Regions from separate parts of the Streptomyces sp. NPDC059917 genome, predicted to be linked through region 2. Evidence: riboswitches for the same ligand, from Rfam matches in the RefSeq annotation. Region 2 holds a riboswitch; each other region holds the start of a gene.
The links. A riboswitch is a leader RNA that binds a small molecule or an ion and turns the genes downstream of it on or off. The one in region 2 is predicted to bind thiamine pyrophosphate.
Positions count from the first base shown of each region.

Region 1: linked by a shared signal. The riboswitch ahead of thiC (phosphomethylpyrimidine synthase ThiC) and the one ahead of thiO (glycine oxidase ThiO) in region 2 are both predicted to bind thiamine pyrophosphate.
Region 3: linked by a shared signal. The riboswitch ahead of ACFWAR_RS22690 (thiamine ABC transporter substrate binding subunit) and the one ahead of thiO (glycine oxidase ThiO) in region 2 are both predicted to bind thiamine pyrophosphate.

Region 1 is NZ_JBHWLC010000007.1:76,188-79,453, forward strand. It holds gene ACFWAR_RS06370 (hypothetical protein) at 1-194, shown strand, start outside; gene thiC (phosphomethylpyrimidine synthase ThiC) at 319-2,106, opposite strand; TPP riboswitch at 2,100-2,238, opposite strand; gene ACFWAR_RS06380 (YibE/F family protein) at 2,278-3,266, shown strand, end outside.
Region 2 is NZ_JBHWLC010000045.1:51,699-54,964, forward strand. It holds gene ACFWAR_RS24705 (thiazole synthase) at 1-306, opposite strand, end outside; gene thiS (sulfur carrier protein ThiS) at 310-510, opposite strand; gene thiO (glycine oxidase ThiO) at 507-1,697, opposite strand; TPP riboswitch at 1,695-1,806, opposite strand; gene ACFWAR_RS24720 (NAD(P)/FAD-dependent oxidoreductase) at 1,873-3,186, shown strand; gene ACFWAR_RS24725 (Rv2175c family DNA-binding protein) at 3,265-3,266, shown strand, end outside.
Region 3 is NZ_JBHWLC010000039.1:73,823-77,088, reverse strand. It holds gene ACFWAR_RS22700 (phosphatidate cytidylyltransferase) at 1-239, shown strand, start outside; gene rlmN (23S rRNA (adenine(2503)-C(2))-methyltransferase RlmN) at 359-1,471, shown strand; TPP riboswitch at 1,536-1,644, shown strand; gene ACFWAR_RS22690 (thiamine ABC transporter substrate binding subunit) at 1,743-2,819, shown strand; gene ACFWAR_RS22685 (ABC transporter permease) at 2,862-3,266, shown strand, end outside.

The sequences.
Region 1 (3,266 bases), on a different contig from region 2:
CGCTGGCAGATCCCAGCGCCGGTGGCGGTTTCCCGGCACCGCGCCGTCAGCCCCGGCGCATCCCCCAGCTCGGCTACACCCCGCCCGATTTCACCAGCCCTGGCGGTACGGGTGGGCAGGGCCCCCGCCCCGGCTACACGCCGCCGGACTTCACAAGCCCCGACTTCGGCGGCCCGGAGCACGAGCCGGAGTGAGGCGGGCAGGGTCGACGGAGCGCTGTTTCACGTGAAACAGCGCTCACGGCGGCGACCCACTGCCCTCGCCCTGCGTCGCTCCCGAGGGGGACGGCCCCCGGAGGCGACGCGAAGGGCGCCGGCGTCAGTCGGCCAGCGGCAGGTAGACGCGGTTGCCCGCGGCCGCGAACTCGGCGGACTTCTCCGCCATGCCCGCCTGGATCTCGTCGGCCTTCAGGTCCCCGCCGTGTTCGCGGCGGATGTCCTGGGAGATCTTCATCGAGCAGAACTTCGGACCGCACATGGAGCAGAAGTGCGCGGTCTTCGCCGGCTCGGCCGGCAGGGTCTCGTCGTGGAACTCCCGCGCCGTGTCGGGGTCGAGGGCCAGGTTGAACTGGTCCTCCCAGCGGAACTCGAAACGCGCGTCGGACAGCGCGTCGTCCCACTCCTGTGCGCCGGGGTGCCCCTTGGCCAGGTCGGCCGCGTGCGCGGCGATCTTGTAGGTGATGACTCCGGTCTTGACGTCATCGCGGTTGGGCAGGCCCAGGTGCTCCTTGGGCGTCACGTAGCAGAGCATCGCGGTGCCCCACCAGGCGATCATCGCGGCGCCGATGCCCGAGGTGATGTGGTCGTAGGCGGGGGCGACGTCCGTGGTCAGCGGGCCCAGGGTGTAGAACGGGGCCTCCTCGCAGATCTCCTGCTGGAGGTCGATGTTCTCCTTGATCTTGTGCATCGGGACATGGCCCGGGCCCTCGATCATGGTCTGCACGTTGTGGCGCTTGGCGATCGTGTTCAGCTCGCCCAGCGTCTTCAGCTCCGCGAACTGCGCCGCGTCGTTGGCGTCCGCGATGGAACCGGGGCGCAGGCCGTCACCCAGCGAGTACGTGACGTCGTAGGTGGCCAGGATGTCGCAGAGTTCCTCGAAGTTCGTGTAGAGGAAGTTCTCCTTGTGGTGCGCGAGGCACCAGGCGGCCATGATCGAGCCGCCGCGGGACACGATCCCCGTCTTGCGGCGCGCGGTCAGCGGCACGTACGGCAGCAGCACGCCCGCGTGGACGGTCATGTAGTCGACGCCCTGCTCGGCCTGCTCGATGACCGTGTCCTTGTAGATCTCCCAGGTCAGGTCCTCGGCCCGCCCGTCGACCTTCTCCAGCGCCTGGTAGAGCGGAACGGTGCCGATCGGGACGGGGGAGTTGCGCAGCACCCATTCGCGGGTGGTGTGGATGTTGCGGCCGGTGGAGAGATCCATGACCGTGTCGGCGCCCCACTTGGTGGCCCAGGTCATCTTGTCCACCTCCTCCTCGATGGAGGAGGTGACGGCCGAGTTCCCGATGTTGGCGTTGACCTTCACCAGGAAGCGCTTGCCGATGATCATCGGCTCGATCTCGGGGTGGTTCACATTCGCGGGGAGGACGGCACGACCCGCCGCGATCTCCTCGCGGACGACCTCGGGGGAGACGTTCTCGCGGATCGCGACGTACTCCATCTCCGGGGTGATCTCACCGCGGCGGGCGTACGCGAGCTGGGTCACGGCCTGGCCGTCGCGGCCCCGACGGGGCAGCCGCGGGCGACCCGGGAAGACCGCGTCGAGGTTCTTGAGTCCGCCGCGGGGCGAGGTGTGCTTGATGCCGTCGTCCTCGGGGCGCGCGGGGCGACCCGCGTACTCCTCGGTGTCACCGCGGCTGATGATCCAGTTCTCGCGCAGCGGCGCGAGGCCCCGGCGGACGTCGGTCTCGATCTGCGGGTCGGTGTACGGGCCGGACGTGTCGTAGAGCGTCACGTCCTTGCCGTTGGTGAGGTGCACCTGGCGAACCGGCACGCGGAGGTCCGGGCGGGAGCCCGCAACGTACCCCTTGTGCCAGCCAGGCTGGCGCTCTTCCTGGCCGTTGCTGTCCTGGCTGACGGCAGGCGTGTGTGCGTCCTGAATGGTCATGAGACCTATCTCCCTACGCCGGCATTACCCGGTAACAGGTTCGGCGGTCGGCGCAGCCTCCTCCCGTACGTGTCCACGTACGGTGATCAGCGCCCTCTCAGCCCGGTGCTCCGAGCTCCCGCGTTGTGCAAAGGTGCCCCCACGCTAGCGTCATCCTTGGCGTGCTGAACAGTGGGCCCCCTCATCTCTTGCGATGATCACTCGGTGACGTCCTCGCCGCAGCCCCCCACCGAGCCCACGGATCACTCGGATCACTCGGGCCACGCCCACCCTCCCCACGGGTCCTCGCACGGACCGTCCGCGGGCGCGTCCCACGGGCACTCGCACTCCCACAGCCACGGCCCGGCCGCCCCCGTCTCGAAGCACTTGCGCAAGGTCATCGCGGCGGTCCTGATCCCCTTCGCCGCCGCCGTCCTCGTCGGCATGATCGTCCTGTGGCCGGGCGGCGCCCCCGCGCACGAGCGCACCGGAGTCGGCTTCGACCGACAGACCCAGCAGGGCAAGGTCGTGTCGATCGAGCTGGTCGACTGCAAGTCCGTCAACGCCGCGCAGGTCCCGCCGTCCAGTGGCCCTTCCGCCCCCAAGGGCAAGGCCGCCCCGTCCGGCGACTGCAAGAAGGCCACGGTCGAGATCGGCACCGGGCCCGACCGGGGACACCGCTTCGTCGAGATCGTCCAGCCGGGCGCACCACGGCAGTTGGAGACAGGTCAGGGGATCGTGGTGGCGTACGCACCGGCCGCTCCGCGCGACCTGCAGTACTCCGTGATCGACGTGAACCGCAAGCTCCCGCTGGCACTGCTGGCCGGGATCTTCGCCATCGCCGTGGTCGTGGTCGGCCGACTGCGCGGGCTGTTCGCGCTGATCGCCCTCGCGGTCAGCTTCTCCGTGCTGACGCTCTTCATCCTGCCCGCCATCCTCCAGGGTTCGAATCCGCTGGTCGTGGGGGTGGTCGGCGCCAGCGCGATCATGCTGATCGCGCTCTACATGTGCCACGGCCTGACCGCCAGGACCTCGGTCGCCGTGCTCGGGACCCTGGCCTCGCTGCTGCTGATCGGGCTGTTGGGTTCGGTGTTCATCGGCTGGGCCTTCCTCAGCGGCAACACCGATGACAACACCGGACTGATCCACGGGCTCTACCCGCACATCGACATGAGCGGCCT
Region 2 (3,266 bases):
GCCGAGCGCCTCGCGCGCGAGGCGCGCGGTCAGCACGGCCTCGCCCGCGGTGAAGCAGCCCGCGGTGTTGGGCAGGACGGCGATGCCGAGCCGGTTCAGCACGGACAGCACGGATCCTTGGACGGTGGGGTCCAGGCGCCGCATCGCGACGGTGGTCAGCTCGGTGCCGGAGGCGATCAGGGACCGTTCCAGGACGTCGAGGCTGGGCGCGCCGCCCGTACCCATGATCAGGCGGGACGAGAAGGTCCGGCCGCCCAGGACGAAGGGGTCGTCGGTCGTGGTGGCGGTGGCGGTGTCGAGGGACATGGTTCAGCCTCCCTGGACCGCGGTGAGGACCTCGACGCGGTCGCCGTGGCCCACCGTGGTGGCGGGCCACTGGCCGCGCGGGACCACGGTCTCGTTGAGTGCGGCGGCGACCCCCTTGGGCGCGGCGGTCAGGGTGGCGACGACCGCGTCGAGGGTGGTGCCCGCGGGGAACTGGCGGGGCTCGCCGTTGACGGAGACGGTCATGCGGGGGACTCCTCGCGTACGGCGGAGAAACGGCGCGGGCTGAAGGGGCGGGCCACCTCGGGCAGCTCGCCGGTGGTCAGTACGTCGGCCAGCACGTCGCCGGTGACGGGGGTGAGCAGTACGCCGTTGCGGTAGTGCCCGGTGGCCAGGTGCAGCCCCGGCAGTTCGGTGGGGCCGAGCAGCGGGGCGTTGTCGGGGGAGCCGGGGCGCAGGCCCGCGCGGGTCTCGGTGAGCGGCAGCTCGGTGATCCCGGGCACCAGCTCGTGGGCGTCGCGCAGCAGCTCGTACACCCCGCCCGCGGTGACGGTGGTGTCCCAGCCCAGCTCCTCGCTGGTGGCGCCGATGACGAGCTCGCCGTTCTCGCGCGGGACCAGGTAGACGTGGCTGCCGCGGACCACGGCCCGGACGGTCCGGGACAGGAAGGGCGCGTAGGCGGGCGGCACGGTGAGCCGCAGCACCTGCCCCTTGACCGGTCGTACGGGGGGCAGCGCCCGCGGCGGTACGCCGGCCAGCCTGCCGCTGAGGCTGCCCGCGGCCAGCACCACCTGGTCGGCGGCCAACGCGGTGCCGTCGTCGAGCAGCGCTCCGGCGGCCCGGTCGGCGGTGACGGTGAGCCGGGTGGCGGCCGCCCGGTGGACGCGCACGCCGGCCCGCTCGCAGGCGGCCAGCAGGGCGGCCGCGAGCCGCCGGGGGTCGACCTGGTGGTCGCCGTCCACGCGCAGCCCGCCGCGCACGCCCGGCGCCAGCATCGGCTCCAGGCGGCGGCACTCGCGGCCGGTCAGCCACTGCGCGTCCAGGCCGCAGCGGCGCTGGAGGGCGTGCAGCTCGCGCAGGTGGACCCGGTCGTCGGCGTCGAGGGCGACGGCGAGGGTGCCGCAGGCGCGGTAGCCGATGTCCAGGCCGCCGCTCGCGTCGGCGAGCTCCGCGGCGAAGGTCGGGTAGCGCTCGGCGGAGGCGAGGTTCAGGCCGAGCAGGGTCTCCTCGCCGTAGTGCAGCTCGGTGACGGCGGCGAGCATGCCGGCCGCGACCTGGGCGGCGCCGCCGCCGGGCGCCGGATCGGCCAGGGCGGTGCGCAGTCCGCGCTGCGCCGCCCGCCAGGCGGTGACCAGGCCGATGATGCCGCCTCCGATGACGAGGACATCACATCCCCGGCCGGAATCTCCGCCGGAATTTCCGTAAGAATGCATGGGCGTCCAGCCCCTCCCTTCGCCGGCATGACCCGGATCAGGTTCGTACGGTCGGAGGCCGTCCAGCCTCCCTCTCAGCCCGGTCCGCCGGGCTCCCGCGATAGGTACGGTGGCCAGACTAACCCCGTCGAGGGGGCCCGGTAAGGCTGCCTCCCTATTCCTGACGGATCGTCAGATGATTAGGCTGGGCGCCGTGAACGAGCAGACGCACGAGCAGACCGAGCAGACGCCGGAGCGGACGGCCCCGGCCCCGGACGCCGCGGTCCCACCCGCCGTGGTGATCGTCGGCGCCGGGATGGCCGGGGTGCAGACCGCGGTCGCCCTGCGGGAACAGGGCTTCACCGGTCCGGTGACCCTGCTGGGCGCCGAACCCCACCAGCCCTACGACCGGCCCCCGCTCTCCAAGGCCGTCCTCCTCGGCAAGGCCGAGGGCGCCGCCTTCGACGTGGACTTCGAGGGCCTCGACATCGACCTGCGGCTCGGCGTCGAGGTCACCGCCCTGCGCGCCGGCGACCACGCGCTCGACACCACGGCGGGCGCCGTCCCCTACGGCGTCCTGGTCCTGGCCACGGGCGCCGAGCCGCTCACCCTGCCCGGCACCGAGGGGGTCCCCGGCGTCCACCTGCTGCGCACCCTCGACGACGCCGAAAGGCTGCGGCCGGTGCTGGCCGGGGCGCCCGAGGCCGTGGTGGTCGGCGCCGGGTGGATCGGCGCCGAGTTCGCGACGGCCGCCCGCGGGGCGGGCTGCGCCGTCACCGTGGTCGAGGCCGCCGACCGGGTCCTCGCCGGAGCCCTGCCCGCCGAGGTAGCCGCCCCCATGGCCGACTGGTACGCCCAGGCCGGGGCCCGCCTGATCACCGGGGCCAAGGTCGCCGGCATCGAAGCGGGCGAGGCCGGCGCCCCCGGCCGGGTGCTCCTCGCCGACGGCCGCGAGCTGCCCGCCGCCGCCGTGGTCGTCGGCATCGGCGCCCGCCCCGCCACCGGCTGGCTGGCGGGCACCGGGGTGGAACGCGGGAGCGACGGCTCGATCACCGCCGACGCCCACCTGCGCACCTCCCTCCCCGACGTGTACGCCGTCGGGGACTGCGCCTCCTTCCCGTCCGCGCGCTACGGGGCCCGACTCCTCGTCCACCACTGGGACAACGCGCTGCAGGGCCCGCGCACGGTCGCCGCCAACGTCCTGGCCGCGCTCGCGGGGGAGCCCGCCGCCGTCTACGACCCCGTCCCGTACTTCTGGTCCGAGCAGTTCGGCCGCTTCGTCCAGTACGCCGGGCACCACGCCGGGGCCGACGCCCCGCTGTGGCGCGGGGACCCGGCCGACGCCACCTGGTCGGTGTGCTGGCTGCGGGCCGGGGCGCTGGTGGCGGTGCTCGCCGTGGGCCGCCCGCGCGACCTCGCGCAGGGCCGCAAGCTGATCGAGTCCGGGGCACTGGTGGATCCGGACAAGGTGGCGGACCCGACCGTCGCGCTCAAATCCGCGGTGCTGTAGCGCGCCGGGGGGCCGGGCGGGCCCCCGCCCGGCCCGCCCGACTACCGGCTGTCAGCCCCGGATGGCAGGCTTGTCCTCGT
Region 3 (3,266 bases), on a different contig from region 2:
GCATGGAGTTCCTGATCGACGGCGGCGCCTGGTGGCAGGGTCTGCTGCTGGGCCTGACGGTCGCGGTCAGCGCCACGCTGGGCGATCTCGGCGAGTCGATGATCAAGCGGGACCTCGGCATCAAGGACATGGGAACGCTGCTGCCGGGGCACGGCGGGATCATGGACCGGCTGGACTCGCTGCTGCCGACCGCGCCCGTGGTGTGGCTGCTGCTGGCGGCCTTCGTCGGCACGGGCTGACCCCCCGCGGGGACCGGGAGGAGTCCGTCCGAGAGGGGCGGAACCCCCCGGGCGGTTACCCTTGAAAGGCGCGCTGCTTCTTGCGGTGCGCCTTTCGTCTTTACCGAGGAGTACCTGCCATGGCCCGCCCTGTTCCGGGAGAGCTCACTTTCGTCGCCCCTCGCGGAGCCAAGAAGCCCCCGCGGCACCTGGCCGACCTCACCCCCGAGGAGCGGCGCGAGGCCGTGGCCGCGATCGGTGAGAAGCCGTTCCGGGCCAAGCAGCTGTCGCAGCACTACTTCGCCCGGTACAACCACGACCCGGCGCAGTGGACGGACATTCCGGCGGCCTCCCGCGAGAAGCTCCGCGAGGAGCTGCTCCCCGACCTGATGTCGGTCATCCGGCACATCTCGTGCGACGACGACACCACCCGCAAGACGCTGTGGAAGCTGCACGACGGCACGCTGGTCGAGTCCGTCCTGATGCGCTACCCCGAGCGGGTCACCATGTGCATCTCCTCGCAGGCGGGCTGCGGCATGAACTGCCCGTTCTGCGCCACCGGCCAGGCGGGGCTGGACCGCAACCTCTCCACCGCGGAGATCGTGCACCAGATCGTCGACGGCATGCGCGCCCTGCGCGACGGCGAGGTGCCCGGCGGCCCGGCGCGCCTGTCGAACATCGTCTTCATGGGCATGGGCGAGCCGCTGGCCAACTACAACCGCGTGGTCGGCGCGATCCGTCGGCTGACCGACCCGGAGCCCGACGGCCTCGGCCTGTCGCAGCGCGGCATCACGGTCTCCACGGTCGGCCTGGTTCCGGCCATGCTGCGCTTCGCCGACGAGGGCTTCAAGTGCCGTCTGGCCGTCTCGCTGCACGCGCCCGACGACGAGCTGCGCGACACCCTGGTGCCGGTGAACACCCGCTGGAACGTGCGCGAGGTGCTGGACGCGGCCTGGGAGTACGCCGACAAGTCCGGCCGCCGGATCTCCATCGAGTACGCGTTGATCCGTGACATCAACGACCAGGCCTGGCGCGGCGACCGGCTGGGCCGGCTGCTCAAGGGCAAGCGCGTGCACGTCAACCTGATCCCGCTGAACCCGACCCCGGGCTCCAAGTGGACCGCCTCGCGCCCCGAGGACGAGCGGGCCTTCGTCCAGGCCATCGCGAACCACGGCGTACCGGTGACCGTCCGGGACACGCGCGGCCAGGAGATCGACGGCGCCTGCGGCCAGCTCGCCGCTTCGGAGCGCTAGCGCCGGATTCCGGATTTCCTCCCGGAGCGGGGCCGCGGGGTACCCTGTGGCCGAAACCAACTGCATATTCCGACAGGGGAGCGCCACAGCGCTGAGAGTGCGGTAACCGTCACCGCAGACCCTCTGAACCTCGCCCGGGTCATTCCGGGTAGGAAGTTCGGTCACCACTCAAGCTGTTGCGCCCTGCCCGGCGACCGCTCTCGCGTCCACGTGGCGCGAGGCGCTGGGCAGGGCCGCGTCTTCTCCTGGACATCCCAGGAGGAAGCATTCAATGAGCACCACCAAGAAGATCGCGGGCAGCGCGCTCGTCGTCGCGCTGGGCGTGAGCACCCTCGCCGCCTGCGGCGGCGAGTCCAAGCCGGCGGCGGAGACGAAGACGATCACCCTCGTCAGCCACGACTCCTTCAACGTGACCCCGGCGGTCCTGAAGGAGTTCGAGCAGCAGAGCGGCTACACCGTCAAGGTGCTCAAGAGCGGCGACGCGGGCGCCGCCCTCAACCAGGAGATCCTGACGAAGGGCTCGCCGCGCGGCGACGTCTTCTTCGGCATCGACAACACCCTGCTCTCGCGCGGGCTCGACAGCGGCATCTTCACCCCGTACGAGGCCAAGGGCCTGGCCGGGGTCGGCGCCCAGTACCAGCTCGACAAGGAGCACCGGGTCACCCCGGTCGACTCCGGCGACATCTGCGTCAACTACGACAAGGCGTACTTCGCCGACAAGAAGCTCGCCCCGCCGCAGACGCTGGACGACCTGGTCAAGCCGGAGTACAAGAACCTGCTGGTCACCGAGAACGCGGCGACCTCCTCGCCCGGCCTCGGTTTCCTCCTGGCCTCCGTCGGCAAGTACGGCGACGACGGCTGGAAGGCCTACTGGACCAAGCTCAAGGCGAACGGCGTCGAGGTCGTCGACTCGTGGGAGGCGGCGTACAACGAGCGGTTCTCCGGCTCCGCCGGCGGCAAGAAGGCCAAGGGCGACCGCCCGCTGGTGGTCTCCTACGCGTCCAGCCCGCCGGTCGAGGTGCTGTACGCCGAGCCGCAGCCGGCCGAGGCTCCCACCGGGGTCGCCACCGGCACCTGCTTCCGGCAGGTCGAGTTCGCGGGCCTGCTCAAGGGCGCGAAGAACGAGGCGGGCGGCAAGGCCCTGATCGACTTCCTGGTGAGCAAGAAGTTCCAGGAGGACATGCCGCTCCAGATGTTCGTGAACCCGGTGGTCAAGGACGCGAAGCTGCCGGACCTCTTCACCAAGCACGGCGTGGTCGTCGAGAAGCCGGAGACGGTCGCGCCCGACGCCATCGCGAAGAACCGTGAGCAGTGGGTCAAGGCATGGTCCTCGCTCGTCGTGAAGTAAGCGGCGCGAAGGAGTCGGGCGGTCGTGGTGCGGCTCGCCCTGATGGCCCTGCCCCTCGCCTTCTTCGGCCTGTTCTTCGCCTACCCGGTCGCCGCGATCGTGGGCCGCGGTCTGCGGGGCGACGACGGCTGGCGGTTCGGCCGGATCGGCGAGGTCCTCGCCCGGCCCGACATCGCCGACGTGCTGTGGTTCACCACCTGGCAGGCGCTGGCCTCGACCGCGCTGACGCTGCTGGTCGCACTGCCCGGGGCCTACGTCTTCGCCCGCTTCGAGTTCCCCGGCAAACAGCTGCTGCGGGCGGTCGTCACCGTTCCCTTCGTGCTGCCCACCGTGGTCGTCGGCACCGCCTTCCTGGCCCTGGTCGGACGCGGCGGGATGCTGGACGAGCTGTGGGGCGTACGGCTGGACACCACCGTCTGGGCGATCCTGCTCGCCCACGTCTTCTTC